Rubrivirga marina: one gene and its partner. The protein of the gene in region 2 interacts with the protein of the main gene of each other region in a pairwise test. Links are inferred from orthologs where the notes say so. Each region holds a gene or a part of one and is shown on either strand. Other genes may lie near its edges. The genes, in order: BSZ37_RS11665 and topA.

Region 1 (16,024 bases), 140 kb from region 2 along the record:
ATGAGCGCGTCGCCGCCCCCCCTGCCCCCCACAGCCGGCGGCCCGGCACAGCCGACGACGAGGAGAGCGAGGGCCAGGCCAACACGAGACATGGGAACGCAGAGAATGGAACCAGAGACTACCACGCCCCGACCGAACTCCGGCCGACCCCGCACGTTTGACGCCTCCCCTCTACCTCCCCCCTCTCCCATGTCTGCCGTCTCCCCCGAAGAGCGCCAAGAGCGCATCGAGAAACTCGCCGACCTCATCGACGACATCCGGATCTGCATGCTCACGACCGTCGACACCGACGGGAAGCCGTGGTCCCGGCCGATGGCCGTCCAGGAAGTCGCGTTCGGCGGCGACCTCTGGTTTTTTACTCGCGACGACTCCGAGAAGGTCGAGCACGTCGAGCGGAACCGGAAGGTCGGCGTGACCTTCGCCCACCCCGGTCGCCAGGATTACGTGACGATGGCCGGCACCGCGCTCATCGTCAAGGACAAGGCGAAGGCCGAGGAGATGTGGTCGAAGCCGCTTGAGGCGTGGTTCCCGAAGGGCCTCGACGACCCGCACCTCCGACTCCTGAAGGTCCAGGTCGAGCGGGCCGAGTACTGGGACTCCCCGTCGAGCCCGGTCGTCTACGCCCTCGGGTTCGTCAAGTCCAAGATCACGGGCAAGCCGGCCCGTGACATCGGCGAGAACGAGAAGGTCGACCTCGAGTAGCCTCGGCGGCACGAACCCTCAGCGCTCAGGATCCCTTGTCCTGCCAATGGTGACGGGCGACGCCACCGTCCGAGGCATGAGCGACGCCCTGCACATCCGTCTCTGCCAGTCGTGGGACGCCAACGCGGATGCCTGGACCCGGGTCGTCCGTGATGGCGCGATCCCGAGCCGCCGGGCCGGGACCGACGCGGCCGTCGTCGAGGCCACGCTGAAGGGCCTGCCGCCCGGCGGGCGCGTCCTCGACGTCGGCTGCGGCGAGGGCTGGCTGAGCCGGGCGCTCGCGGCGCTCGGCGCGACAGTCCATGGAGTCGACGGAAGCGCCGGTCTGATCGAGTCGGCCCGCGAGGGCGGGGGCTCGTTCGACGTGGTTTCCTACGGGGCCGCCGAAGCCGACCCCGCCCGCCTCGGCGGACCGTACGACGCGGCCGTGTTCAACTTCGCGCTCCTCGACGAGTCGGTCGCCGGGACCCTTCGCGCCGCCGCGTCCCGGCTCGACGCCGGGGGGCGCGTGATCGTCCAGACCGTCCATCCCATCGCCGTCGACCCGCCCTACGCCGACGGGTGGCGGCAGGAGTCGTTCGCGTCGATGGCCGAGGGCTTCGAACCGATGCCGTGGTACTTCCGGACCCTAGGCTCGTGGGTCCGAGCACTCGGCACGGCGGGACTCGGGCTCACCGAGGTCGTGGAGCCGACGGACCCCGACACCGGCCACCCGCTGTCGCTGATCCTCGTCGCCGAGCCACGCTGACCCTCCCCGCCTCGGCGCCGAGGCGGCGCTACTCGGCCTCGGCGCGCTCCTGCTCGACGAACGTCCACAGCCGCTCCTTGAGCCGGTCGAGGCCCGTGCGCGCGACGGCCGAGACCGGGATCACCTCGACGCCGTCCGGGAACGTGGCACGCGCCTGCTCGACCCACTCCGCCGCGAGGTCCGGCCCGACGATGTCCATCTTCGTCAGCGCCACGAGCCGCGGCTTCGCCATGAGGTGCGGGCTGAATGCCTCCAGCTCATCGAGGAGCGTCTGATACCGGGCGCCCGGCTCCTCGGAGTCGGCGGCGACGCAGAACAGGAGGACGGCGTTGCGCTCGACGTGCTTGAGGAACTGGTGGCCGAGCCCGCGACCCTCCGAGGCGCCCTCGATGAGGCCGGGGATGTCGGCCACAACGAACGAGCGCCAGTCGCCGAGGTAGACCATCCCGAGGTTCGGCTCGAGCGTCGTGAACGGGTAGTCGGCGATCTTGGGCTTCGCCGCCGAGAGGGAGCTGACGAGCGTGCTCTTGCCCGCATTCGGGAAGCCGACGAGGCCGACGTCGGCGAGCAGCTTGAGCTCGAGGATCACGTCCCGCTCCTCGCCCGGCTCGCCGGGCTGGGCGTAACGGGGCGCCTGGTTCGTCGAGCTCTTGAAGTGCGTGTTGCCGAGGCCGCCACGGCCGCCCTGCGCCAGCACCACGCGGTCGCCCTCGTTCACCACGTCGCCCAGCACCTCGCCCGTCTCGGCGTCCTTCACGACGGACCCCAGCGGCACGCGGAGCACGATGTCGTCGCCGGCCTTGCCCGACTTGCCGGATCCGCCGCCCGGCTCGCCGCTATCGGCAAAGTGGTGGCGGTTGTAGCGGAGGTCGAGGAGCGTGTAGAGCGACGGGTCGCCCTGGACGATCACCGACCCGCCCGGGCCGCCGTCGCCGCCGTCGGGCCCGCCCTTGGGCTCGAACTTCTCGCGCCGGAAGTGGACGCTCCCCGCCCCGCCCTTCCCGCTCCGCACGGTGATGGTGACGTAGTCGACGAACTTCATCGGGGGATCGGGGATGGAGGGAGTGGATGGATCCGGGAGCAGTCCCCGGCCGCGGAAGCTTAGCCCGACTTGCACGAGGCGACCGTGAGGCCCCCGCTAGCTTCTGCTCTCCGCCCCTCCATCCGGCATGTCCGATCCCGCCTCCCTCAAGACCGTCACCATCTACACCGACGGCGCGTGCTCCGGCAACCCCGGGCCGGGAGGTTGGGGCGCGACGCTGATCTACGGCACGCCGCCCGACGAGGTCACGCGCGACCTGAAAGGGGCCGAGCCGGAGACCACCAACAACCGGATGGAGCTGACGGCCGCCGCCGAGGCCCTCGAGGCGCTCCGCGAACCGTGCCACGTCCGGCTCCACTCGGACAGCGCCTACCTCATCAACGCGTTCAAGGACCGCTGGATGGACGGGTGGATCAAGCGGGGCTGGAAAAAGTCCGACAAGTCGCCTGTCCTCAACCGCGACCTCTGGGAGCGGCTGATCGCGCAGGAGCAGCGGCACGCGATCGAGTGGGTCAAGGTGAAGGGCCACGCGGGCGTCCCGCTCAACGAGCACGTCGACGGGCTGGCCGTCGGCGCGATGCGAACGATGATGGCCGAGGCGGGCCTCTAGCCGGGTCGCTCCGCCTCGGCGCCGAGGCGGAGGAGACCGCGCCGTGCGGTAGGTTCGGGGGATGCGGAATCGCCTCCTCCTCTGGGCCGATCGACTGAGCGCCGCCGTCGGGTGGGTCTCGGCCCGCCTCGTGGTCGTCATGGTCGCGGCCGGCGCGCTGGGGGCGCTGCTTCGGTACGTCGCCCCGCTTCTCGGGATCACGCCCGCTCTGAACGCCATCGGCGACGTCCAGTGGATGGTATTCAGCGCAGTGTTCTTGCTCGGCGCCGCGTGGGCACTGGCCGAGGACGCCCACGTCCGCGTCGACGTGCTCTACGCCCGGCTGTCGCCGCGACGCCGCGCGCTCGTCGACTTGATCGGGACGCTGGGCCTGCTCCTCCCCTTCTGCGGCCTCCTCCTGTGGGCGTCGTGGCCAGGCGTCATGGAGTCGGTCGCGATCCGCGAGGGCGCCCTCGACGCGGGAGGGCTGCCGCGGTGGCCCGTCAAGCTGCTCGTCCCGCTCGGCGTGGGGCTCCTCGCGCTCCAGGGCGTCGCGCAGGCCGTCAAGGCCGCGGCCGCGCTCCGCCCGCCCGACGCCTAGGTGGACGCGCTCCTCAGCCACCTCGCCGACTGGCTCGGGCCGATCATGGTCGGCGTCGTGCTCGCCCTCGTCTTCTCGGGCTACCCCGTCGCGTTCGCCATCGGCGGGGCGTCGGTGCTGTTCGCGCTCCTCGGGCTGGCGACCGGCTACTTCGACCCGCCCTTTTTGCTCGCGCTCGCAGATCGGGTCTTCGGGATCATGCAGAACCCGGTGCTGCTGGCGGTCCCGTACTTCATCTTCATGGGCGTCGTGCTCGAGAAGAGCCGGCTGGCGGAGGATCTCCTGACGACCGTCGGCGCCCTCTTCGGCCGCGTGCGGGGCGGGCTGGCGCTAGCCGTCGTGGTGGTCGGCGCGCTGCTCGCGGCGGCGACGGGCGTGGTCGGCGCGAGTGTCGTGGCGATGGGGGCGATCGCGCTTCCGGTCATGCTCCGCCACGGCTACCGGCCGTCATTCGCGGCCGGGACCGTGGCCGCCTCAGGCACGCTCGGGCAGATCGTGCCGCCGTCGATCGTGCTCATCGTGCTCGGCGACCAGCTCGGCGTCAGCGTCGGCTCTCTCTTCGCGGGCGCGCTCGTCCCCGGGCTGATGCTGGCGGTCCTGTTCGCCGGCTACGCGGCGTTCGTGGCGTGGCGGAACCCCGAGGCGGCGCCCGCCCTGCCACCCGAGGAGCGGTCCGAGCCGGGCTGGGCGCTCGCGCGGCGCGTGGCGACGGCGCTCCTGCCCCCGCTCGTCCTGATCCTCGTCGTCCTCGGGAGCATCTTCGCGGGGGTCGCCACGCCGACCGAGGCGGGCGCCCTCGGGGCCGTCGGCGCGCTCGGGCTCACCGCGATCAACCGACGCCTCTCCCGGCCGATGATCTGGGACGCCGCCCGGTCGACAGCCTCGCTGACGACGATGGTCGTCGTCCTCCTGATCGGGTCGACCGCGTTCGCGCTCGTCTTCCGCGGGCTCTACGGCGACGTCTGGATCGAGGAGGCCCTCGTCGGGCTGCCGGGCGGGCGCGTGGGCCTGCTCGTCGTCGCGAACGTGCTCGTGTTCGCGCTGGGGTTCTTCATCGACTTCTTCGAGATCGCCTTCATCGTGGTCCCGCTGCTCGCGCCGGCCGCGGCGGCGCTCGGCATCGACCTCGTGTGGTTCGGCGTGGTCCTCGGGATGAACCTCCAGACGTCGTTCCTCACGCCGCCGTTCGGGTTCTCGCTGTTCTACCTCCGCGGCGTCGCGCCGCCCGAGCTGTCGACGGGCCAGATCTACCGTGGGGCCCTCCCATTCGTCGCGCTCCAGCTCATCGCGCTCGCGCTCGTGATCACATTCCCGGAGCTCGTGCTGGCGTTCTCGGGAGACTGACGGCCGACTCGGCTCGGGACGCGCCCGAGGCCGGCCGCCTCGGGCGCGCGGCGGGGGGCTCAGGCAACGCGCGGCCCGCGTCCCCCCGACCCGTAGGCCTGCGCCATCGTCCGCTCGGCGAGGTTGAACCAGCGGTCGGTCGCGGCCTGGAAGTCGCGGTAGCTCTGCAGCAGCTCGCGGGAGTGTGCGTCGTCGGCGGCGTTGTCCATGAGGGCGCGCGAGGCTTGGGCGGCGGCGGCCATCACGTCGGGCGGAAACGGGACGGCCTCCACGCCGCGGTCGAGGAGCGACGCCAGCGCCGGCGCGTTGAGCGCGTCGTACTCGCTGAGCATGATCGCGTTGACCTCGCCCGAGGCCGTCTGCAGGGCCTCCCGATAGCTCGGCGGCAGCCGGTCCCACTCGGACCGGTTGACGTAGAACGAGAGCCCGGCCGACGGCTCCCACCAGCCCGGGTAGTGGTACGTCTTCACGACGCGGTAGAAGCCCATCTTCTCGTCGTCGTAGGGCCCGACCCACTCTGTCGCGTCGATGGCACCCCGTTCGAGGGCCCCATAGATCTCGCCGCCCGGCAACGTCTGCGCGATGACACCGAGCTGCTCCATGGCCCGCCCGCCGAGGCCGGGGATCCGCATGGTGAGCGCGCGGAGGTCGGAAAGAGAGCGGACGGGGCGACGGAACCAGCCGCCCATCTGCGTGCCCGTGTTGCCGCCGAGCAGGCCGACGACGCCGAACGCGTCGAGCGTCCGCTGCGTGAGCTCGCGGCCGCCGCCGTGCCGCATCCACGCGTCGTGCTGGCGGGCCTGCATGCCGAACGGGACGGCCGTGTCGAACGTTAGCGCGGCCGTCTTGCCGAGGTAGTAGTAGCCGGCCGTGTGGCCGATGGGGACCGAGCCGGCCTGGACGGCGTCGAGCACCTGGAGCGGCGGAACGAGCGCGCCGCCTTCGTTCGGCTCGATCTCGAACCGGCCGTCGGTGAGCGCCGCGACGCGCTGGGCGAGGTGCTCCGCGGCGCGGTACAGGATCTCCGTTGAGCGCGGGAAGCTCGACGCGAGCCGCCAGCGGACGCGCGGGCGGGTGACGATGGCCGGGCCGCCGGCGGCGGCGCCCGTCTCGCGGCGGCCATGCCCAGGACCGGGGCCGCACCCGGCGAGGGTGGCGCCCGCCCCGAGGGCAGCGGCGGAGACGAAGCGGCGGCGGTCCATGCGTTCGGACGGAGGGGCTGGAAGGGTACGCACGGTGTGCGAGGCGTCCATCTCCTCCTCCCGGGTGACGCCGTTCGGCCCCCTCCCCCGTTCTGGCAGTCCGTAATCTGTGGCCCCTCGAATCGATCACCCCATGTCCGGTCTCCGCTCGCTCGCCGTCCTCGTTCTCGCCCTCGGGCTCTCGTCCTGCGATCTGTTCGGGGGCCTCGACGTCGTGAGCCCGACGCAGGTCTACACGATCCCGCCCTTCGAGCGGACGACGCTCGACCTCGCCAGCGAGCTCGGCATCGAGAGGGAGTCGTCGTTGTCGTTCCGCGTCGAGAGCGAAGGCGGCAGCGTCACGGCCGACGTCCAGTTCCCCGACGCCCTCGTGGTCACCCCGATCGCCGTCGGCTTGGGGACCGTCACTGTGCAGGCCCTGCTCGGCGGCTCGGCGGAGGGCGCGGCCACCTTCCAGTTCGACGTCGAGGACCCCGGGCCGCTCCCGTCGCCCGAGCGCGCGGTCGTCGCCCGCGACGGGCGCATCGATCTCGACGTGGCCCCCCTCTTCCGGCCGGTCTCGGGGACGGAGTACGTCGTGCTCGGGACGTCGGGGCCCGTGTCGGCGTCCATCTCCGGCGGCTCGCTCCTCTCGATCTTCCCCACCGGTCTGGGCGACGGGTCGGTGACGGTGAGCACGACACGGTTCGTGCCGCAGCGGCTGATCGTGCCCGTCCGGGTCGTCGAGAGCGACGGCCTCTAGGGGTCGCGGACCTCTCCTCGGCCGGCGGTCGCCTCGACGAAGGCGGCCTTGAGCGCGTCCGCCTCCGAACGGCGAACGCGGAGGACCAACTCGGTTCCGTCGGGTGAGTACGTCTGGTCGGCCACCTCGGCGTCGAACCGGTCGAGCAGGCGCATGGCCGGCGCGGTGTCGTCGAAGGCGAACCCGAGGCGGACGGGGACGCGGATCGTAACCGTCCGGAGGCGGGCGGCGTCGAGCGCGAGGCCGGCCGCCTCGGCGTAGGCCCGGGCCAGCCCGCCGACGCCCAGCTTCGTCCCGCCGTAGTAGCGCGTGACCACGACGACCGCGTGGAACAGGCCGCGGCCCTCGATCTCGCGGAGGATCGGCGGGCCGGTCGAGCCCGAGGGCTCACCGTCGTCGGAGGAGCGGGGCGCCGGGGCGTCCGGCCCGAGACGGTAGGCCCACCCGTGGTGGCGTGCCGCGTGCTCCTGCTGGCGGACGGTCTCGACGTGCGCGAGGGCCTCCGCCGCCGTGGCCGCCGGGAACGCCGCGCCGATGAACCGGGAGCCCTTCGTTTTGGGGGGCTCTGCACGGGCGGCGGCGGCCAGCGTTCGGAACGTATCGGTCATGGGTCTCGGCCAGTGCAACTCGCCGGCCGGGCGCCCCGTCCGCGTCGTGCGTTCGCCCCCAAGCTATGGCCCTCGCCACCGTTCTCGCCGCCCTCCTCGCCCTCGCCCCGCCCTCCCTCCGGGCCGGCACCGCCGACGCCGTCGCCGTCGACGGCGTGCTCGACGAGCCCTCCTGGGCCACGGCCGAGGTCGCCGACGGGTTCACCCAGTTCCGCCCCGACGAGGGCGCGGCCGCCACCCAGCGGACGGAGGTCCGGATCCTCCGCGGCCCCGACGCGCTCTACGTCGGGGCGGTGATGCACGACGACAATCCCGCTGGGATCCGGACGACGCTCAGCCGCCGCGACAACCCCCAGGGCGACTTCTTCCTCGTCGCCATCGACGCTTACGGCGACGGGCGCTCGGCCTACGAGTTCGCCGTCACGGCCTCGAACGTCCAGTTCGACGCCGTCAACACGGGGCAGAACGAGGACGCGTCGTGGGACGCCGTCTGGGCCTCGGAGACGCGCGTGACGCCAGAGGGCTGGACGGCCGAGCTGTCGATCCCCTACTCGCAGCTCCGGTTTACGGGCTCCGAGCCCACATGGGGGGTCAACTTCGTCCGGATGGTCCGCCGGCTGGAGGAGCAGACGTTCTGGGTGCCGCTGACCCGCGAGCGCGAGGCCAACTTCCTGGAGGACTTCGGCCGGCTCGAGAATGTCGCGGACGTCGATCCGAAGCGGATCCTCCAGGCCCTCCCGTACTCCCTGGCGAGGACGAACCGGTCGGAGGCCGAGGCTCCCGGCACGGCCCAGGTCGACATCGGCTCCGAGATCGGCGCCGACCTCAAGGTGGGCCTCGCCTCGAACGTCGTCCTCGACGTAACGGTCAACCCGGACTTCGGGCAGGTCGAGGCCGACCCAGCCCAGCTCAACCTCACGACGTTCGAGCAGTTCTTTTCGGAGCGACGGCCGTTCTTCCTGGAGGGCACCCAGATCTTCGACCTCGACTACGCGTCCGGCGACGGCGCGCTCCTCTACACCCGGCGGATCGGCGGCTCCGGGCCCATCATCGGCGCGGCCAAGCTGACGGGGCGGACCGACGGCGGCCTCTCGTTCGGCGCCCTCGGCGCCGCCACCGGGTTCGACCTCGACCCGTCGCGGGCCTACGCCGCCGCGCGGCTCAAGCAGGAGCTCCCGCGGCAGAGCTTCGTCGGGCTCGGCGCCACGGCCTTCTCGTCGTGGGACGAGTCGCAGGCGCCCCGCAGCGCGGCCCTCGCGGCCGACTGGGGCTTCCGCCTGTTCGAGTCGCGCGACTGGCTCTTCGAGGGCACGGCCGCCACGACGGCCCGCGACGCCGACGACGTCAACGCCGACCTCGGCTACGCCGTCTACCTCGGCCTCGACAAGGTCCAGGGCTACGTCAAGCCCGGCTTCGGCGCCCGCGTCTACTCCGACCGGTTCGACCTCAACGACGTCGGCCGCTTCCGCCAGGCCGACCTCGTCTCGCTCCGGGGCGGCACCAGCCTCCTCTGGAACCGCGGCGAGCCCGTGGGCCCGTTCCGGCGGCTCGAGTCGTTCGCCTTCGGCACGCAGGAGTGGCGCTACACCGACGGCACGAACCGCGGCTTCAGCGGGACCGTGCGGACCGGCGGGCAGCTCCTCGGCTTCCAAGAGGTCGGGGCGCAGCTCCAGGCGTTCGGTCTCGGCGGCTACGACGTCCGGGAGACGCGCGGGCTCGACCCCGTCGCCCACGTGACCGGGATCGCCGCCAACGTCGACTTCGGCACCGACAGCCGGCGCCAGTTCCGGGCCTACGCCGGCCTCGGCGCCGCGGTCTACGAGGACGGCGGGACCAACCACTCGCAGGAGGTCGGCGTCGACTGGATCGCGAGCGACCGGCTCACGCTGTCGCTCGGCGGCTACCTCGAGACCGGCGCCGACGTCCGGGCGTGGGTCACGAACGAGGGATTCGTCGAGACCGCCGACGGCCTCGCGGTCGGCCCCAAGGCGGACCTGCCGGGGCAGCTCGACCCGTCGACGCTCGTCCCCCTCGACCTGTCGCCCGAGGCGGGCGCGGCCCTGTTCGACGGCGTCCCGCCGGTCCTCGGCGACGACGGCGCTCCGATCGGGTTCTACCGGCCCATCTTCGGCGCGCGCGACACGCGCTCGGCGAGCCTGACCACGCGCGCCAACCTCCTCTTCAGCGCCGACCTCTCACTCCAGCTCTACGGTCAGCTGTTTTCAGCCCGGGGCCGCTACGACGACTTCCGCCTCCTCGCCGCCCCCGACGACCTCCGGCCGTTCGATGCGTACCCGCGCCGCCGCGACTTCGCGTTCTCGGACTTCAACCTCAACGCCGTCCTCCGGTGGGAGTACCGGCCGGGCTCGTCGCTCTACGTCGTCTGGGCCCAGTCCCGCGGCGACTCGGCGTTCGAGGACGTCCTCGTCGACGACGACGGGGGGCGGACGTCCCCGTTCGGCGTCTCGACACCCCGTCAGTTCCGGGACACCTTCGGCGCCTTCCCCGACGACACGGTCCTCATCAAGCTGAGCTACCTGTTGATGCGGTGACAGGGGCGTGCCGAACGAGGTAAGGTCCGTTCTGCCCGTTTCCACTTCCCGGGAGCGGCGCGAGTCCTACCCCTCGATCTCTGTCACGAGTTGGATCTCGCGGAGGACGCCCTGGACGCGGAAGCAGTCGAAGAAGTCGCCCTGGTAGACGCAGTCCTTGCCTCGGGTGTGGACGGTCCAGGCGTGGCGCTCGCCCTGCTCGGCCGTGCAACCGATGGCCTTCATGAGCTGGAGGATGACCTCCTCGAAGGTGTGGATGTCGTCATCGTACAGGATCACACGCCACGGGGTCTCGACCGCGACGTCCGTCTCTTCCTCGACGACCGGGGCGACCCCGGGGGTCGCCGGCTCGGCCGCCAGCGGGTCCGCCGGGTACATGCCTAGGCCGCCTCGGTCTCCGTCGGGACGAGGGCGAGGATGGTGAAGTCCTCCGTGACCGGGTTGGCGAGGAGCTTCTCGCACGCCTGGCGGACGGTCGCCTCGGCCAGCTCGGCGCTCTCGGCCTCCACCTTCATCTCGAAGAACTTCCCGGTCCGGACGTCCTGAACCGACGGCATCCCGAGGTCGCGGACGGCGGCGCGAATCGCCTTCCCCTGGGGGTCGAGGATGGACGGGCGGAGCGTGACGCGAACGTGGGCGGTGTACATCGGCGGGGGGAGGGCGGGGCCAAAAGCTACGGTTCCTCCACGGGCTCCGCGTCCGGATCCTCGACCGTCGCGACGCGGATCGCCCACATGAGCGCCCGCCCCAGGCCCCACCCGAGGTAGATGATGGCCGCCGCCAGCAGGCCTTCCTCCTGGAACACCACGCCGAGCAGCATCGCCAGCAGGAAGAGGAGGAACCGGTAGCGGTAGGCCCGGAGGTTGGCGGGGTTCGGCTGCGGGAGCGCCGGGAACGAGATCGGCGACACCATGAGCGCCGAGAGGCCGACTACGAGCGTGATGAGGACCGAGAGCTGGGGCCGCGCGAGCACGTCGAACCACGGCCGCTCGATGAACGTGAGAATGAAAACCACGACGGTCCCCGCCTGGGCCGGGATCGGGAGGCCCGTGAACTCAGTGGTCTTCACGCCGGCCTCAGCGAGCGAGTTGAACCGCGCGAGGCGGACGGCCCCGAACAGAGCCGGCAGGCTGGCGAGCAGGCCGCCCCACATCGACCCGAGTTGGTGGAGCCCGAAGACGTACAGCAAGAAGCTCGGCGCGACGCCGAACGAGACGACGTCACTGAGAGAGTCGAGCTCGACCCCGAACTCGCCCGACACGCCCACGAGACGGGCCATGAGGCCGTCGAGCAGGTCGAAGAACGCCGCCAGCACGACGAGCCACGCGGCGGCCTCGAGGTTGCCGGCGGCCGTCTGGATCAGCGAGAAGAACCCGGCCAGCAAGTTCATCAGCGTGAAGAAGTTGGGCACCGCAGCGCGCGCGCGCTGGCCGGACCTCCCGTCCGACGCTCGACGGGCACGGAGCACGGGCCCCCGCCGGCGGCGGCGCCCGACACCTCTGGAGCTCTCACTCGTCGTCGTTGGGGTCTCCATCACGCCCCCTCCGCGTTCGCCAGCCGACGGTACCGACGGCTGATTCCGGAGGGCGCCCCTCGGCTGATCAGGTGGGCCGGGGCGAGCGGCCGGAGCGTGAGGTCGTCGGGAGGAGGCACGGGGTCGGGGAGCATCGACGTCCTAAACGCCGCGTGCGGGGCCCCGCGTTCCGCCCGCCTCGGCGATGGCGCGACCGAGGCCGACCCGCCGGGCGCCCGAAACAGTGAACGGGGGCCCACCGCAAGAGATGGGCCCCCGTTCGGGCTCCTCTGAGTGGTTCGCCGTTCCGCAAGCCGTAGCTCCGGTCTGGCGTCCCGTGTGCGTCGGCCGATGGCGGCCGTCGTGGACCGTCCGAGGACCGCGGTGAACCGCGGGCTCGGCTGGCGACGACATGAATGGCCACCACGGGGCGACGGGTCACGTCGGGGACGAATCCCCGGGCTCCCGCCGCTCGTGCTGACACCTCCTGTACGGAACAATCGGGGCGTCGCGGTCGGGCCGAAGCCTCGTTGCGACGTCTCACCCACGGCAGCCCACCGCCGAAGCGGTCGGTGCCGTCCCGCCAGGCCGAAGCCCGGCGGGGCGCGCGGTGCGGATCAGATGCCACCTCCGGGTCGGTCACCCGTTTCACAGGGGTCTCGAGAAATCCGGAGCACTTCATCTGAGGCACGGCCGGCTCGCCAAGTCGCCCCTCGGGTCTGCGATAAAACTGACCGTTTGGGGAGGCCGCCCGAAGGCGGCCGGAGGGCGACGAGCCCGCTGCGTCGGCAAGGCCGACGCCGGTGCGCGCAGGGCATTCCGCGAGGAAGCCCTCGTGCAGCGTATGACGCACTAGCTCAAGGAACGTGGCCGCGTGTGCGGCCGTCTGCCCGAAGGCAGTGACCCATGGTACCGTGGAGATCAGGGGGAGTCAAGATGAACGGACCGTTAAGTTGCCCACATCTCCACACTCATCCACATGGAGCCCTGCCCGTTTGGGGCCGTCGTCCCGATGGTCACCCGAGCCCACTCCTCCGATCTCTTTCCCGCCCAACGGCCTCACCCCTCGATGCGCATCTTCTTTCTTAGCCTCGGACTCCTGCTCGCCGCGTGCACCGACCCGTCGAGTCCCCGCCTCGAGACGGCCGCCGACAGCCTCGCCTTTCGCGTGACCGAGTCCTCCGGCGGGCTCGCGGCATGGAACGAGCTTCCCGGCATCGCCTTCGAGTGGGCCGTGGTCCGCGACTCCTCCGAGGTCGTTCGGACTCGCCACGTCTGGGACAAACAAGGCGACCGGGTCCGGTCGGAGTGGCCGGGCGGCGGCGACAGCGTATTCGTGGCCGTCTTCCAGCCCTCCCGGTTTGATGAGGACGCGCCGGAGGGCGAGGTGGCGCTGAACGGCGTCGCCCTCGTCGGGCCTGAGGTGGCCGAGAGGCTGGTCGAAGCGAACGGACGGTTCGTCAACGACGGCTACTGGCTGCTGGCGCCCCTCAAGGTGCTCGACCCCGGGGTCCGCCGCGCGGTCGAGGCGCGCGACGGCGCGGACCGGCTCGCGCTCTCGTTCGACGGCGTCGGCCTGACGCCGGGCGACCGCTACTGGATCGAGGTCGACGAAGTGTCGGGCGCGATGACGGGGTGGTCGTTTCTCTTGGAGAGCGGCAATGAGGGCCGGTTCCAATGGGTCGAGCCCGTCACCCTCGACACGCCTGGCGGACAGATCACGCTCTCGCGCATGAAGGTGTCCGACGACGGCGGCGTCATCCTCACGGAGCCGACGCCACTCCTCGACATCGACGAGACCGAGTTCACGGACCTCACGCCCCGCCTCGGCCAGTCCGCGCTGTAACCGCCTGCTACTCGGATTCCGGCCCCCAGACCATCGCCACGACGACGCGCCCCACCTGCTCGAGGCTCTCGGGGCTTACGCGCGCCGGGGTATCCGACGTCGTGTGCCACGTGTCCGGGAACGGCGTATGGATGAGATCGACGACCGGGATGCCGTTGCGGAGGAACGGGACGTGGTCGTCCTGGATCGCCGCGCCTGCCTCGTCCACGAACGCCGTCGCCCCGACGCGCCGAGCGGCGGCCCAGACGCGGTCCACGACCTCGGGCGCGTAGCGGACGGAGTAGCCCTCCTTCGGAATTCGGAGGTTGGTGTCACCGACCATGTCGAGCAGGATCCCCCACTCGGGCCGGTACGTCGGGTTGTGGAGGACGAACATCTCGGACCCCATCGCGAACGGGACTCGCTGCGGCGCCGGCACCGAGGGGTCGATGGTGCCGAGGTCTTCGAGGTCGAACAACACGACGTCGACGCCGACGCCCCGCGTGAGCGGGTGGAGGTCCAGGAGCCGCGCGACCTCGAGGAGCACCGCGACGCCGGAGGCGCCGTCGTTGGCTCCGAGGACGGGCTGGAGGCGCTTCGTCGAGTCCGGGTCGTTGTCGGCGACGGGCCGCGTGTCCCAGTGGGCCGCGAGGAGGATGCGGCGCCGGAGGTCGGGCTGCCACGACGCGATGATGTTGGAGCCCGTGAACGCCCGCGTCGTGTCGCGCGGGTCCGGGATGCGGAGTTGCTGCTCGACGACCTGATCGGCGTAGACCTGGAGACGCTCGACGAGCCAGACGCGGGTCGAGTCGTGCGCCGGCGTGCCCGGCACGCGCGGACCGAAGTCGGTCTGGGCCTCGACGAGCGCATAGGCGCGCGAGCCCTGGAACTCGGGCATGGGCTCGGGCTGGCGGAGCCACCAGACGAGGGCAGCGACGGCGACGAGGGCGAGGACGACGCCCCCGACGATCAGACGACGGCTCACGCGGGCAGAGCGAAAAACTGGAGGTCCACGAGGTCGTCGGCGAGGCGGCGGCTCACGTCGAGGGGCGGCAGGCTCTGCGCCAACGCCTCCGCTTGCCGAAGCGCCGCCGTGTACAGGCGCTCCCGCTCTTCGCCCGAGGCGGTCCGCCCCACGCCCGAGGCGGCCCCGGCCACCAGCTCCCCCAGGTCGAGCGTCGGCGCGGCCGGCCGCTCGCGTCGGATCGTCCAGTCGCCCGAGGCCACGTCGAAGTCGTAGAGCGCCAGGAAACGGGCGCCGTACTCGGCCACGAGCTCGACGGCGCGGAGCAGGTACTCCACCTCGGCGTCGTCGTGGGAGTAGTGGAAGCCGACGCGGGCCCAGCCGGGCTTCAGCCCGTGGATCCCGTCGACGAGGCACTGGCGGTAGCGCGCGCTCCGCTGCGGCCCGATGTCGAGCAGCCGGTGGCCGTACGGGCCGGCGCACGAGCACCCGGCCCGGCTCTGGATGCCGAACAGGTCGCAGAGGAGGACCGTCACGAACCGTGGGTGGAGCACGCCGCCTAGCCCGTCGCGGACGTTGAACGAGACGATCGAGAGCCGGTCGAGGTCGGTCGGCCCGAGGATCTCGATCCGCTCGTCGCGGCCCCAACGGTCGAGGACGCGGTCGAGGTGGGCGTGCTCGCGCTCGCGGATGGCTTCCTCCCCCACTGCCCGCTGGACCTCCAGCGCGATCGCCGCGCGGAGCGTCTGGTAGAGGCCCGGCGTCCCGGCCGTCTCGCGCGCCTCGACGTCGTCGACGTAGTCGTGGTGGATCGAGTTGACGTAGACAACCGTGCCCCCGCCGCCGACCGTCGGCGCGAGGCCGTCGGGATAGAGGGCCTCGTCGAACACGAGGAGGCCCGCGGCGCCGGGGCCGCCGAGGAACTTGTGGGGCGAGAGGAAGACGGCGTCGAGCCGGCCCTCCGGGTCGCCCTCCGGCCGCATGTCGATCTCGATGTACGGGCCGGCCGCGGCGTAGTCGAAGAACGCGAGGGCGCCGTAGCGGTGGAGCACGCGGGCGATGTCGTGGACGGGAGCGAGCACCCCCGTCACGTTCGAGCCGGCCGAGAAGGAGCCGTAGAGCGTCCGCCCCTCCCACTGCGGGTCGGTGAGTTGCCGCTCCAGGTCGTCGAGGCAGACCTGGCCGCGCTCGTCGAGGCCCACCTCGACCACGGTGCAGAGCCCCTCGCGCCACGTGACCTCGTTGGAGTGGTGCTCGTACGGGCCGACGAAGACGACCGGGCCGCGCTCGCGGAGGTCGTACATCAGGCTCCCCGCGGCGTCCTCCCCGAGCGCGTCGGTGAGACGGATCCCGAGGTCGCGGAGCGTCGCCGGCGGGATCGCGATCCCGAGGATCTCCTGGAGCTTGTGGATGGCGGCCGTCGACCCGGCCCCGCAGCACACGACCTTCCCCGTTGGCCCAGCGTTCACGGCGCGCTTGATCGCCCGCTCCGCCTCGTGCAGGAGCGTCGTGGCCGCCCGCCCGGTGAGGCTGTCCTCGGTGTGGCTGTTGGCGTAGAGCGGGGCCAGCGACCGGAGGTAGTCTTCGACGAA
Region 2 (9,308 bases):
CCCAGAGTTTCGCCTGTGACCGACGCCGCCGACCCGAGTCCCGAGACCCGCCACGGCCTCGTCATCCGTTCGACCGGCAGCTGGTACGACGTCCGCACGGACGACGGCGAGGACCTCCGCGCCCGCATCCGCGGTCGGTTCCGCCTCGACGCCCTCGAGATCGACGAGACGAACCCGCTCGCCGTCGGCGACCGCGTCAAGCTCACCGTCGGCGACGACGAGACCGGGTTCATCACCGACATCGAACCGCGAGAGAACCAGCTTAGCCGGCGCGCCCCTGGCAAGCGTGGTGCCGTCCGCGAGCACGTCATCGTCGCCAACGTCGACCGCGCGTGGTGCGTCCAGTCCACGTTCGGGCCGAAGGTGAACCCCGGCTTCGTCGACCGCTTTTTGGTGGCGGCCGAGACGCGCCACATCCCGGCCGGCCTCCTCCTCAACAAGGCCGACCTCCTCGATGGGAACGAGCGGGCCGAGGAGGCGATGGCGTTCTGGCAAGAGCTCTACGAGGGCCTCGGCTACCCCGTCATCCTCACGAGCGCCGTGACCGGCCGCGGGGTCGAGACGTTCCGTGCCGCCCTCGCGGGCGCCGTCAGCGTCGTCGCCGGGCCGTCCGGCGTAGGCAAGTCGAGCCTGTTGAACAGCGTCGAGCCCGGCCTCGGCCTCCGCACCTCCGAGATCGGCGAGAAGACCCAGAAGGGCCGTCACACGACGACGTTCGCCACGCTCCTCGAAGCCGGCGGCGGGTGGGTCGCGGACACGCCCGGCATCCGCGAGTTCGGCCTGTGGGACCTCGCGCCGGAGGAGCTCGGCGGCTACTTCGTCGAGTTCCGCCCCTACCTCGACGACTGCCGCTTCCCCAACTGCACCCACGTCCACGAGCCGGGCTGCGCCGTACAGGCCGCCGTCGACGCCGACGAGATCACGCCGGAGCGCTACGGCAGCTACGTCGCCATGCTGGAGACCGTCGAGGAGTCCCACCGCGCCTCGCAGCAAGCCCGGTGGCGAACGCAGGGCCGGCCGGACGACCCGGACGAGCCCGTCGAGGAGATCGAGTAGCCCCGCCTCGGCGCCGAGGCGGAGCGGGTCGTCGGGCTAGGACGCCTTCTTCTTGCGGCCCTTCTTCGAGCCGCCCTTGGCGGCCTTCGCGTTGACGAGCTCCACGGCCTGCTCGAGCGTGATCTCGTCCTTGTCCATGTCCTTCGGGATCGTCGCGTTCGTCTTCTCGTGCTTAACGTACGGGCCGTAGCGGCCCTCGAAGACGTCGATCGGCTTGCCCGAGGTCGGGTGCGCGCCGAGCGTCCGAAGCGGGGCCGACTTCTGGCGCTTCTGCGCAATGAGTTCGAGCGCGCGGTCCAACTCGACGGTCAGGACGTTGTCGCCCTCGGCCGGTTTGAGGCTGGCGAAGGTCCGCTCGTGCTGGACATAGGGTCCATACCGGCCGATGTTCGCCTTGATCGGGTTGCCCGTCTCCGGGTGCTCACCGAGCGTCCGCGGGAGGTTGAGGAGTTGGACGGCCAGGTCGAGGTCGACGTCGCCGGGCTCAGTGCCCTTGGGCAGCGACGTCCGCTTCGGCTTCTTCTCCTCGTCGTCGCCGAGCTGGACGTAGGGGCCGTATGGGCCGGACTTGAGGAGGACCGGCATCTCGGCCTCCGGGTGGATGCCGAGCGGGCGCTCGTCGTCGTTGGCGTCGATGAGCCCGGCGATGTCGGCCTCGGTGAGGTCGGCCGGCGCCTGCTCCGGCGGGAGCGATGCCGTCGAGCCGTCGGGCGCCGCCGCATACGGCCCGTAGCGGCCGACGCGCACCTCGTAATCGCCCCACTTGACGTGGCGCATCGTCGAGATCTCCCGGGGGTCGATGGTCTCGACGCCCGCCTCGACCTTCTTCTCGAGGCCCTCCGGCCCGTTGAAGAACCGCTCGAGGTACGGCCGGCGCTCCTCGGTCCCATCGGCGATCTCGTCGAGCTCCTCCTCCATCCGCGCCGTAAAGTCGGTGTCGACGAGCCGGTCGAAGTTCTTCGCCAGCAGGTTCGTCGTCGCCATCCCGGTAAACGTCGGGACGAGCTGGTTGCCATTGCGGATGACGTACCCGCGGCGGACGACCGTGTCGATGATCGACGCGTACGTCGACGGCCGCCCGACGCCGGCCTTCTCGAGGGCCTGGACGAGCGAGGCGTCGGTGTAGCGCGACGGCGGCTTCGTCTCATGGCCGACGGCGTCGACGGCCTTGCAGCCTGGCGTGTCGCCCTCGACGAGCGGCGGGAGCGGGCTGTCGCGGTCGTCGAGCGCGGCCGTCGGGTCGTCCTTGCCCTCGACGTAGGCCCGGAAGAAGCCCGGGAACTCGATGACCTGGCCGGTCGCCCGGAACGTCGACTCGTCGTCGGTGCCCTCGGCGGCGAGGATCGTGGCGCGCGTGCGGAGGAGCCGGGCCTCCGCCATCTGGCTGGCGACTGTCCGTTTCCAGATGAGGTCGTAGAGCTTGCCCTCGTCGCCCGAGAGCCGGAGCTCGTCGCGCGTCTTCATCGCGGTGCCGGCCGGGCGGATGGCCTCGTGCGCCTCCTGCGCGTTGCGGACTTTGCCCGAGTACTGGCGCGGCTTCGGCGAGAGGTACTCCTTGCCATAGCGCGCCTCGACGGCGCCGCGGGCCGCCACGACCGCCTCGGTCGAGAGGATCGGCGAGTCGGTCCGCATGTACGTGATGTGGCCCTGCTCGTAGAGCTTTTGGGCCGTCTGCATCGTCCGCCGGGCGCTCATGCCCAGCTTCCGGTTGGCCTCCTGCTGGAGCGTGGAGGTGATGAACGGCGCGGCAGGCGAGCGGCGGGCCTTTTTCTGCTCGACTTCCGAGATGCGCCACGCCGCGTCCTTGAGACGGGACGCCAGCCCGGTGGCCTGCTCCTCCCCGAGTACGAGCGCGTCGCTCTGGTCCTTGAGCTTCCCGGTCTTCTCGTCGAAGTCCTTGCCCGTGGCGAGCCGGTCCTCGCCGAGGTGGGTCATCTTCGCCTCGAACGGGACGGCGCCCTGCTCCAGCGTGGCCGAGAGGTCGAAGTAGCTGGCCGAGATGAAGTCGAGCCGCTCCCACTCGCGCTCCACAAGAACGCGAACCGCGACCGACTGGACGCGCCCGGCCGAGAGCTTCGGGGCGATCTTCTTCCAGAGGACGGGCGACACGGAGTAGCCCACGAGCCGGTCGAGGACGCGGCGCGCCTCCTGGGCGTCGACGAGGCGCGTGTCGAGCTCGCGCGTCTGGTCGAGCGCCTTGAGGATGGCCTCCTTCGTGATCTCGTGGAACACCATCCGGCGAACCGGCACCTTCGGCTTCAACACCTCCAGGAGGTGCCACCCGATCGACTCGCCCTCGCGGTCCTCATCCGTCGCGAGGTACAGCTCGTCGGCGTCCTTGAGCGCGTCCTTGAGCTGCTTGACGACCTTCTTCTTGTCGGCGGGGACGACGTAGAGCGGTTCGAAGCCTTCCTCCACATTCACGCCGAGGCGGGCCCATTTCTCCTTCTTGACGGCCTTCGGGATCTCGGAGGCCGACGACGGGAGGTCGCGGACGTGGCCCATCGAGGCCTCGACCTGGTAACCGGGCGGGAGGAACTTGCGGATCGTGCGGGCCTTCGTGGGGGACTCGACGACGACGAGGCGCTTCATAGGTGGGGTCTGTACCGGGAACCGGGCGAGCCGGGCAAGCTAGCCCCCGCCGGTGACGACCCTCTGGCATGGCCGGGGTCTGGAGGCGGGGCGGGGCTACACGCGGGCGGCGCGTGCCCGTTCCGCCTTGGCCGCACCCTCACGCCCGGCGAGGTCCCAGATCTGTCGGCCCAGCGCCGCCGGCACCACCACCGCCCCGACCCGACTCACACGGACGGCGCTCCGGCCCCCCGCCACGGGCATCACGCTCTGGATCGCCGACCACGGCACGAACCGAAGCCCGCTCGGCCCGATGCGCAGGTGGAGTCCCGACTCGTCGATGGCCACCTCGCCCGGAGGACCAGGGGGCGACACGAGCAGCACGGCCCCGGTGGGGAACGACGACGGGTCGTAGGCTTGACCGAGGCGCTCCGCCATCGCGGCGAACGCTTCCTTCCGCCGACGAACGCGCATCTGCGACCTGAACGCCACAGCTGCGATGGCCCCGACGACGATAGCTCCGATGACGTAGACCACGAGCATGGCAGGACCAGTGAAGTCCCCACCTTACCGACCCTAGGACTCACCATCAAGAGCCGAACGGATTCTTATAGGCAGAAATCTGGGTCGATAGAAAAAAAGCTCCTCCTCGACCTTAGCCATACGCCGCCTCGAACCGGCGCATGAACTCGACCAGCAGCTCGACCGAGCGGGGCTCGACGGCGTTGTAGATCGACGCCCGGACGCCACCGACGGTACGGTAGCCCTTGAGGGCGAGGAGCCCTTCGCGAGCGGCGTCCTGAATGAATCGCGCCTCGAGGTCCTCGTTGGGCAGGCGGAACGTGACGTTCATGTGGGAGCGGCTGTCCTCCCGAACCGTTGGCCGGTAGAAGTCGCTCGCGTCGAGGGCGCCGTAGAGCCGGCTCACCTTGGCCTCGTTCCGCTCGACCATCCCCTTGAGGCCCCCTTGCCGCTCGACCCACCCGAGCACCTTGTCGACGATGTAGATCGCGAACACCGGCGGCGTGTTGAACAGCTTGGCCGCGTGCGTCCCGTAGTCGAGCATCGTCGGGAGCCCCTCGGCGCGCGACTGGAGCACGTCGTCGCGGACGAGGACCGCGGTGACTCCAGCTGGGCCGATGTTCTTCTGCGCCCCGGCGTAGATCAGCCCGTATTTCTTAGGGTCGATCGGTCGGCTGAGGAAGTCCGACGACATGTCGCACACGAGCGGGACGTCGCAGATCGGCTCCTCGTGGAATTGGGTGCCGTAGATCGTGTTGTTGCTCGTGAAGTGGAGGTAGGCCGCCTCGGGGTCGACAGTCCACTCCGAGGGCCGCGGGATGTACGTGTAGTCCGCGTCGCGGCTGCTGGCGGCGACGGTGACCGTGCCGTCGCGGTCGCGGGCCACGATCTCGGCCTCCTTGATGGCCTTCGCGCTCCAGGAGCCTGTGTCGAGGTAGCTCACGGTCCCGCCCCGCGGCATCAGGTTGAGGGGCACCTGGTGGAACTGCATCGACGCGCCGCCCTGGAGGAACAGGACGTGCCAGTCGTCGCCGAGCCCGAGGAGCGACGCCAGCCGGGACTTCGCCCGCTCGTGGATCTCGGTGTAGGCGCCCGAGCGGTGGCTGACCTCGACGATCGAGGCGCCGAGGCCGGCGAACACGGGGAAGTCGTCGCGGACCTCCTCCAGCACCTCGGTCGGCAGCGCGCCGGGGCCGGCGGAGAAGTTGTTCTGGCGGAGGTTGAGGTCGGCCGGCGGCGTGTCGTACGTGACGGGGCGGTCGAGCATGGGCGGACTCGGGGGCGTGGGACCTGTGGACGTGCGAGCCGGCGAAGGGTTCACGCGTCCACGGGCCCCGCCGTCACCGACCCGCTATTCCGACTCGCACTCGCGGCGGCGCGTGTCCATGATCTGGACGACCTGCCACCCGTCGTCGCCGAGGGCGAGGAGGAACGCGTTGGTGCCGCAGTGGCTGAACTCGCCGCCGGCGTAGAACTCGTAGGGCGTCCACGCGACGGCGAGGCCGTGGTCGACCATCACGGGGTAGTCGTCGGGGATCTGCTCGTCGAGGTCGACGGGCGCTCCGGCGATGGAGGCCAGGAACTGGCCGATCGGGGCCTCCTGCACGGACCGCTGGCCGTCGCGGTTGACGGTCGTCATCAGTCGGGCCTCGGGGTGGAGGGTGGCGCGGATGGCCGTCGTGTCCTTGGCGCGCATCCCGTCGAAGAGCTGCGTGATGGTGGCCTGGACGGCCGCCTCGGGCGTGTCCTGGGCGGCGACGGGGAGGGCGATGAGCGCGGCGAGCGCGAGCGGAGCGAGACGCATGGAGGGTCAGGAAGGAGAGGAGAGTCTACGGGGGACGCTGCCGAGGTTGCGCCCCCTACTCCTCCAGCGTGCTCGCCATCTGCTCGGCCGCCTCGGCATCGGGCCGGGTGGGCTCCACCGTCTCGTGCGGCGTCGCGGGCCGCCCCTTCGCGCGGGCCTCCAGCTCTTCCCTCACGAACCGCTGCATCCGCTCCTTGGCCGACCGGGCGAACTTGAGCTGGAGGTGCCTCCCGAAGAGCTTGAAGCCGATGCGGTAGAACGGGTTGCGGATCCGGTCAGGCTTCGAGAACGCGTCGATGTGGAAGTCGACGGCGCCCGTCCGCTCCGTTTTCCGGATCTCGAACGTGATCTGGCCCATCTCGAAGTGGCCCTCGAGCGTCGCGTAGTCGAACCCGTAGGCGTGGACCGGGCCGGCGTCGGTCGTCCGGACCTCGTCGATCTCGTCGCCGACGCGGACGCCGAACCAGAACGAGACGCCGAGGAACCGCGCCCGGAGGAGCATAGGCCGGCCGGGGAGCGGGTCGTCGGGCGAGAAGATGCCCGTGATGAGCCTGGGGTCGGGGAAGGCGTAGTGGCGGACGAGATCGCAGGCGATGGCGAACGAGGCGCGCGCGTCGTCCGGGGGGAGCGGCGGGCCTGGCGGCTCGGGCGGAAGCTCGGCCTCGTGGTGATCGAGCCGCCACCCGTCGGCCTCGGAGTACTCGTGGTCGTCCGACAGCTCGAAGTTGTAGCGGGCCTCGCGGACCGCGTCGAGGCGGTCGTGGTAGCGCCGCCAGTCGGGCCGGCGGGGGACGGCGCGGTGCCAGAACGGATCGTCAGCCATCGTCTTCGTCGTCGGTCTCCTCGCGCTCCGTGAGGACGCGGACCTCCTCCATCTTTTGGCCGCAGTCCTCGGCGACGCGCTCGCAGAAGAACGTCCACATGCCCTGCTGGGCCTTCTTGGCGAGCCCGAGCCCGTCGTAGACGAAGTCGACGGCGCCGTCTCGGCTCCGGGCCCACGACTCGATGGAGAAGCGGAGGGCGCCCGCCTCGGTCGGGTGATCGCCCGCCTCGAACCGGATCTGGCCGGCCTCCATGTGCCCGTCGAGCGTGGCCAGCGTGAACCGCCGCGGCTCGACCTCGACCACGCGGACCGGCCCGTCCCACGGCGACCGGATGTGGATGTCGAACTCGTCCCCGACGGCGAGCCGTCCCTCCTGCCCGGTCGTCTTCTCGAACGTGGCGATCTCGTCCGGCACGTAGTGCTGGATGTCCTGGCCGATGCACGACATCAGCTCCTCCGGCGACTTCGTCGTCCGCTCGACGTCGACCTCGTACCGCCGGTGGAACCGTGGACCGACGCCGGCCTCCTCGGGCTGGAGCTCACGCTCGCCGTGCGGGGCCGCCGTCGGCGGCGGGTCGGGCGCCTTCGGCACGTCGCGTTCGACGGCGCGAACGGGGTAGCCCCACCGCTTCCACAGCCACGTGCCGAGCGCAGCGCCTGCGGTCAGCGAGGCGGAGGAGATGAGGATGGCACGGGTGCGGCGCGTCATGCGAGGTCAACGCGCTGCCCACGTCGGGGGCTCCCCCGGCAGGAAAAAGGGGGACTGACAGAGTGGCAACCGAGACGCCTCCCCACCAATGAGGCGCCCCGCCCGACCGAGGCCGAGCGGGGCGCAGAGAGAGAGCGAGGCGGGCGGGGTCGGGGCTCCTCACCCATTCCCCTTCCCCCCTAGTCGCGGCTCATGAAGAGGCGCAGGACGTACCAGAACATCAGCGCCATAGAGGCAAAGAGCTCGAGCGCGGCCGAGACGTAGCGGTCCTCGGGATAATGGTGGAGCACCTTCGACGTGTCGTAGAGGATCGCCGCGCCGGCCAGGCCGATCATGGCGACCGAGAACCACGTGCCGAGGTTGAACCCGAACAGCACGCCGGCCACGATCGCGACGAGGGCCAGGACGAACGCCCACTTGAGGATGCCGCCGAGGAACGAGAAGTCCTTGCCGGTGAAGAACACGATGGCCGTGAGCGCCGAGAAGCCGAGGAGCGTGACCCACGCCGCGCTCGCGATCACGCCGCCGCCGACCGAGAGCTCGGCCATGACGAGGAGCGGGACGAAGATGACGGCCTCGGCGAGCACGAACGCGCCGAGCGCGCCGTACTGCGCCGCCTTCGACTCGGCCCGCGCCGCCGCAGACGACGCGAACCAGCTCACGATGACGAACCCGCCGAGCACGAGGAGCCAGCTGACGCCGAGCATCGCCTGGGCCATCGGGTACGCGAGGCCCGAGGTGAAGAGGAACACCTCGATGAGCGCGAACAGCAGGATGGCACCCAGGAGGTGCGCGTAGGTCCGCGTGAGGAACGCGGCCCGGGCGTCGTCGCCGAGCGCGGCGACCGGGGTGCGATAGGTGAGGTCCATGGGGTGGGAGGCTGGATCGGGGGGAAGAACGCGGATCGGCGTGCGGCAGTCTAGCCCGGTCGGGCTTCATCCGCTCATCAACCGGTCGGCATGGAACAGATCGAGGGCGTCGTCGGATTCGCCGAGGAGCGTCCGGGCGGCGAGAACGCCGAAGCGGAGGGCGTAGCCCATCCCGTGGCCCGTGAAGCCGGCGGCGAACCGGGCGCCGGGAACGCCCGGGACGGCGCCGAGACAGGGCAGGCCGTCGGGGCTGAACCCCATCGTGCCGGACCAGCGGCGCTCGACCGGGACGCCCGCCAGCGTGGGGAAGTGGGTGGCGAGGTAGTCGCCCAGGCTCGCCTGAAGCGCCTCGGTCGTCGCGTCGTCATAGCCCACCTCGGCGTCGCGGTGGAGGTGGCGGGCGCCGCCGAGGAGCACGCGGCCGTCGGCCCGTTGGCGGACGTAGAAGTAGCCCTCGTGCGAGTAGACGGGCGCGTCGAGCGTCGGCGGGGCGGGCGCCGTCGCCAGCATCTGCGCGCGGACGGGCCGTACGACGTGTGAGAGGCCGGGCAGCAGTCGGGGCAGAAAGGCGTTCGTCGCCAGGAGGACGCGGTCGGCGACCGCCTCTCCCCCGCCCTCCGCCACCAGCCGAACGCGCCCGCCCTCGGACTCGACGCCCTCAACCCGCCAGTTCTCGTAGACCTGGGCGTCGCTCAGCCTCGCCAGCGCGCGCACGAGTCGGGCCGGGTCGATGGCTCCGCCCTCCGGCACGAACAGAGCGCCAGGAAACCCCAATCCACCCATCTCGTCGTCGATGTCGGCCTCGTCCCACCACTGGGTCTCCACTCCGTCCTCCGCCAGCAGCGCACGGGACCGGCGAAGGCGGGCAGCGTCTGTGTCGGACGCAGCTGCAATAACAGACCCCGTGTGCGCGAATCCCACGTCCTCGGCCTCGCCCACCTCGGCGGCGAGGCG

Evidence for each region.
Region 1: the proteins of topA (region 2) and BSZ37_RS11665 interact in binary tests that used the Escherichia coli proteins (3 or more experiments, as listed by UniProt). The link is inferred for Rubrivirga marina from one-to-one orthologs.

The regions. Positions count from the first base shown.
Region 1 is NZ_MQWD01000001.1:2,789,916-2,805,939, reverse strand. The notes cover bases 5,773-8,692. They hold BSZ37_RS11665 (IMPACT family protein), read right to left. Parts: upstream 7,579-8,692; coding sequence 6,967-7,578; downstream 5,773-6,966. Other genes in these bases: BSZ37_RS11660 (DUF5916 domain-containing protein), read left to right, coding at 7,644-8,692; BSZ37_RS11670 (hypothetical protein), read left to right, coding at 6,362-6,970; BSZ37_RS11675 (TRAP transporter substrate-binding protein), read right to left, coding at 5,773-6,228. Also shown: BSZ37_RS11710 (hypothetical protein), read right to left, coding at 1-92; BSZ37_RS11705 (pyridoxamine 5'-phosphate oxidase family protein), read left to right, coding at 190-702; BSZ37_RS11700 (class I SAM-dependent methyltransferase), read left to right, coding at 779-1,450; GTPase ObgE, read right to left, coding at 1,479-2,492; rnhA (ribonuclease HI), read left to right, coding at 2,620-3,102; BSZ37_RS11685 (TRAP transporter small permease subunit), read left to right, coding at 3,164-3,682; BSZ37_RS11680 (TRAP transporter large permease), read left to right, coding at 3,728-5,026; more of BSZ37_RS11675, read right to left, coding at 5,086-5,772; more of BSZ37_RS11660, read left to right, coding at 8,693-10,130; BSZ37_RS11655 (ATP-dependent Clp protease adaptor ClpS), read right to left, coding at 10,197-10,508; phosphoribosylformylglycinamidine synthase subunit PurS, read right to left, coding at 10,511-10,777; pssA (CDP-diacylglycerol--serine O-phosphatidyltransferase), read right to left, coding at 10,804-11,541; BSZ37_RS11640 (hypothetical protein), read left to right, coding at 12,713-13,489; BSZ37_RS11635 (M28 family peptidase), read right to left, coding at 13,497-14,453; BSZ37_RS11630 (aminotransferase class V-fold PLP-dependent enzyme), read right to left, coding at 14,450-16,024.
Region 2 is NZ_MQWD01000001.1:2,647,137-2,656,444, reverse strand. Bases 871-3,978 are described here. They hold topA (type I DNA topoisomerase), read right to left. Parts: upstream 3,649-3,978; coding sequence 1,093-3,648; downstream 871-1,092. Other genes in these bases: BSZ37_RS10990 (hypothetical protein), read right to left, coding at 3,745-3,978; rsgA (ribosome small subunit-dependent GTPase A), read left to right, coding at 871-1,056. Outside these bases: more of rsgA, read left to right, coding at 16-870; more of BSZ37_RS10990, read right to left, coding at 3,979-4,170; serC (3-phosphoserine/phosphohydroxythreonine transaminase), read right to left, coding at 4,283-5,416; BSZ37_RS10980 (nuclear transport factor 2 family protein), read right to left, coding at 5,501-5,953; BSZ37_RS10975 (DUF1990 family protein), read right to left, coding at 6,009-6,776; BSZ37_RS10970 (DUF1990 family protein), read right to left, coding at 6,769-7,485; BSZ37_RS10965 (Bax inhibitor-1/YccA family protein), read right to left, coding at 7,665-8,354; BSZ37_RS10960 (NAD(P)/FAD-dependent oxidoreductase), read right to left, coding at 8,421-9,308. UniProt on the Escherichia coli protein: Releases the supercoiling and torsional tension of DNA, which is introduced during the DNA replication and transcription, by transiently cleaving and rejoining one strand of the DNA duplex.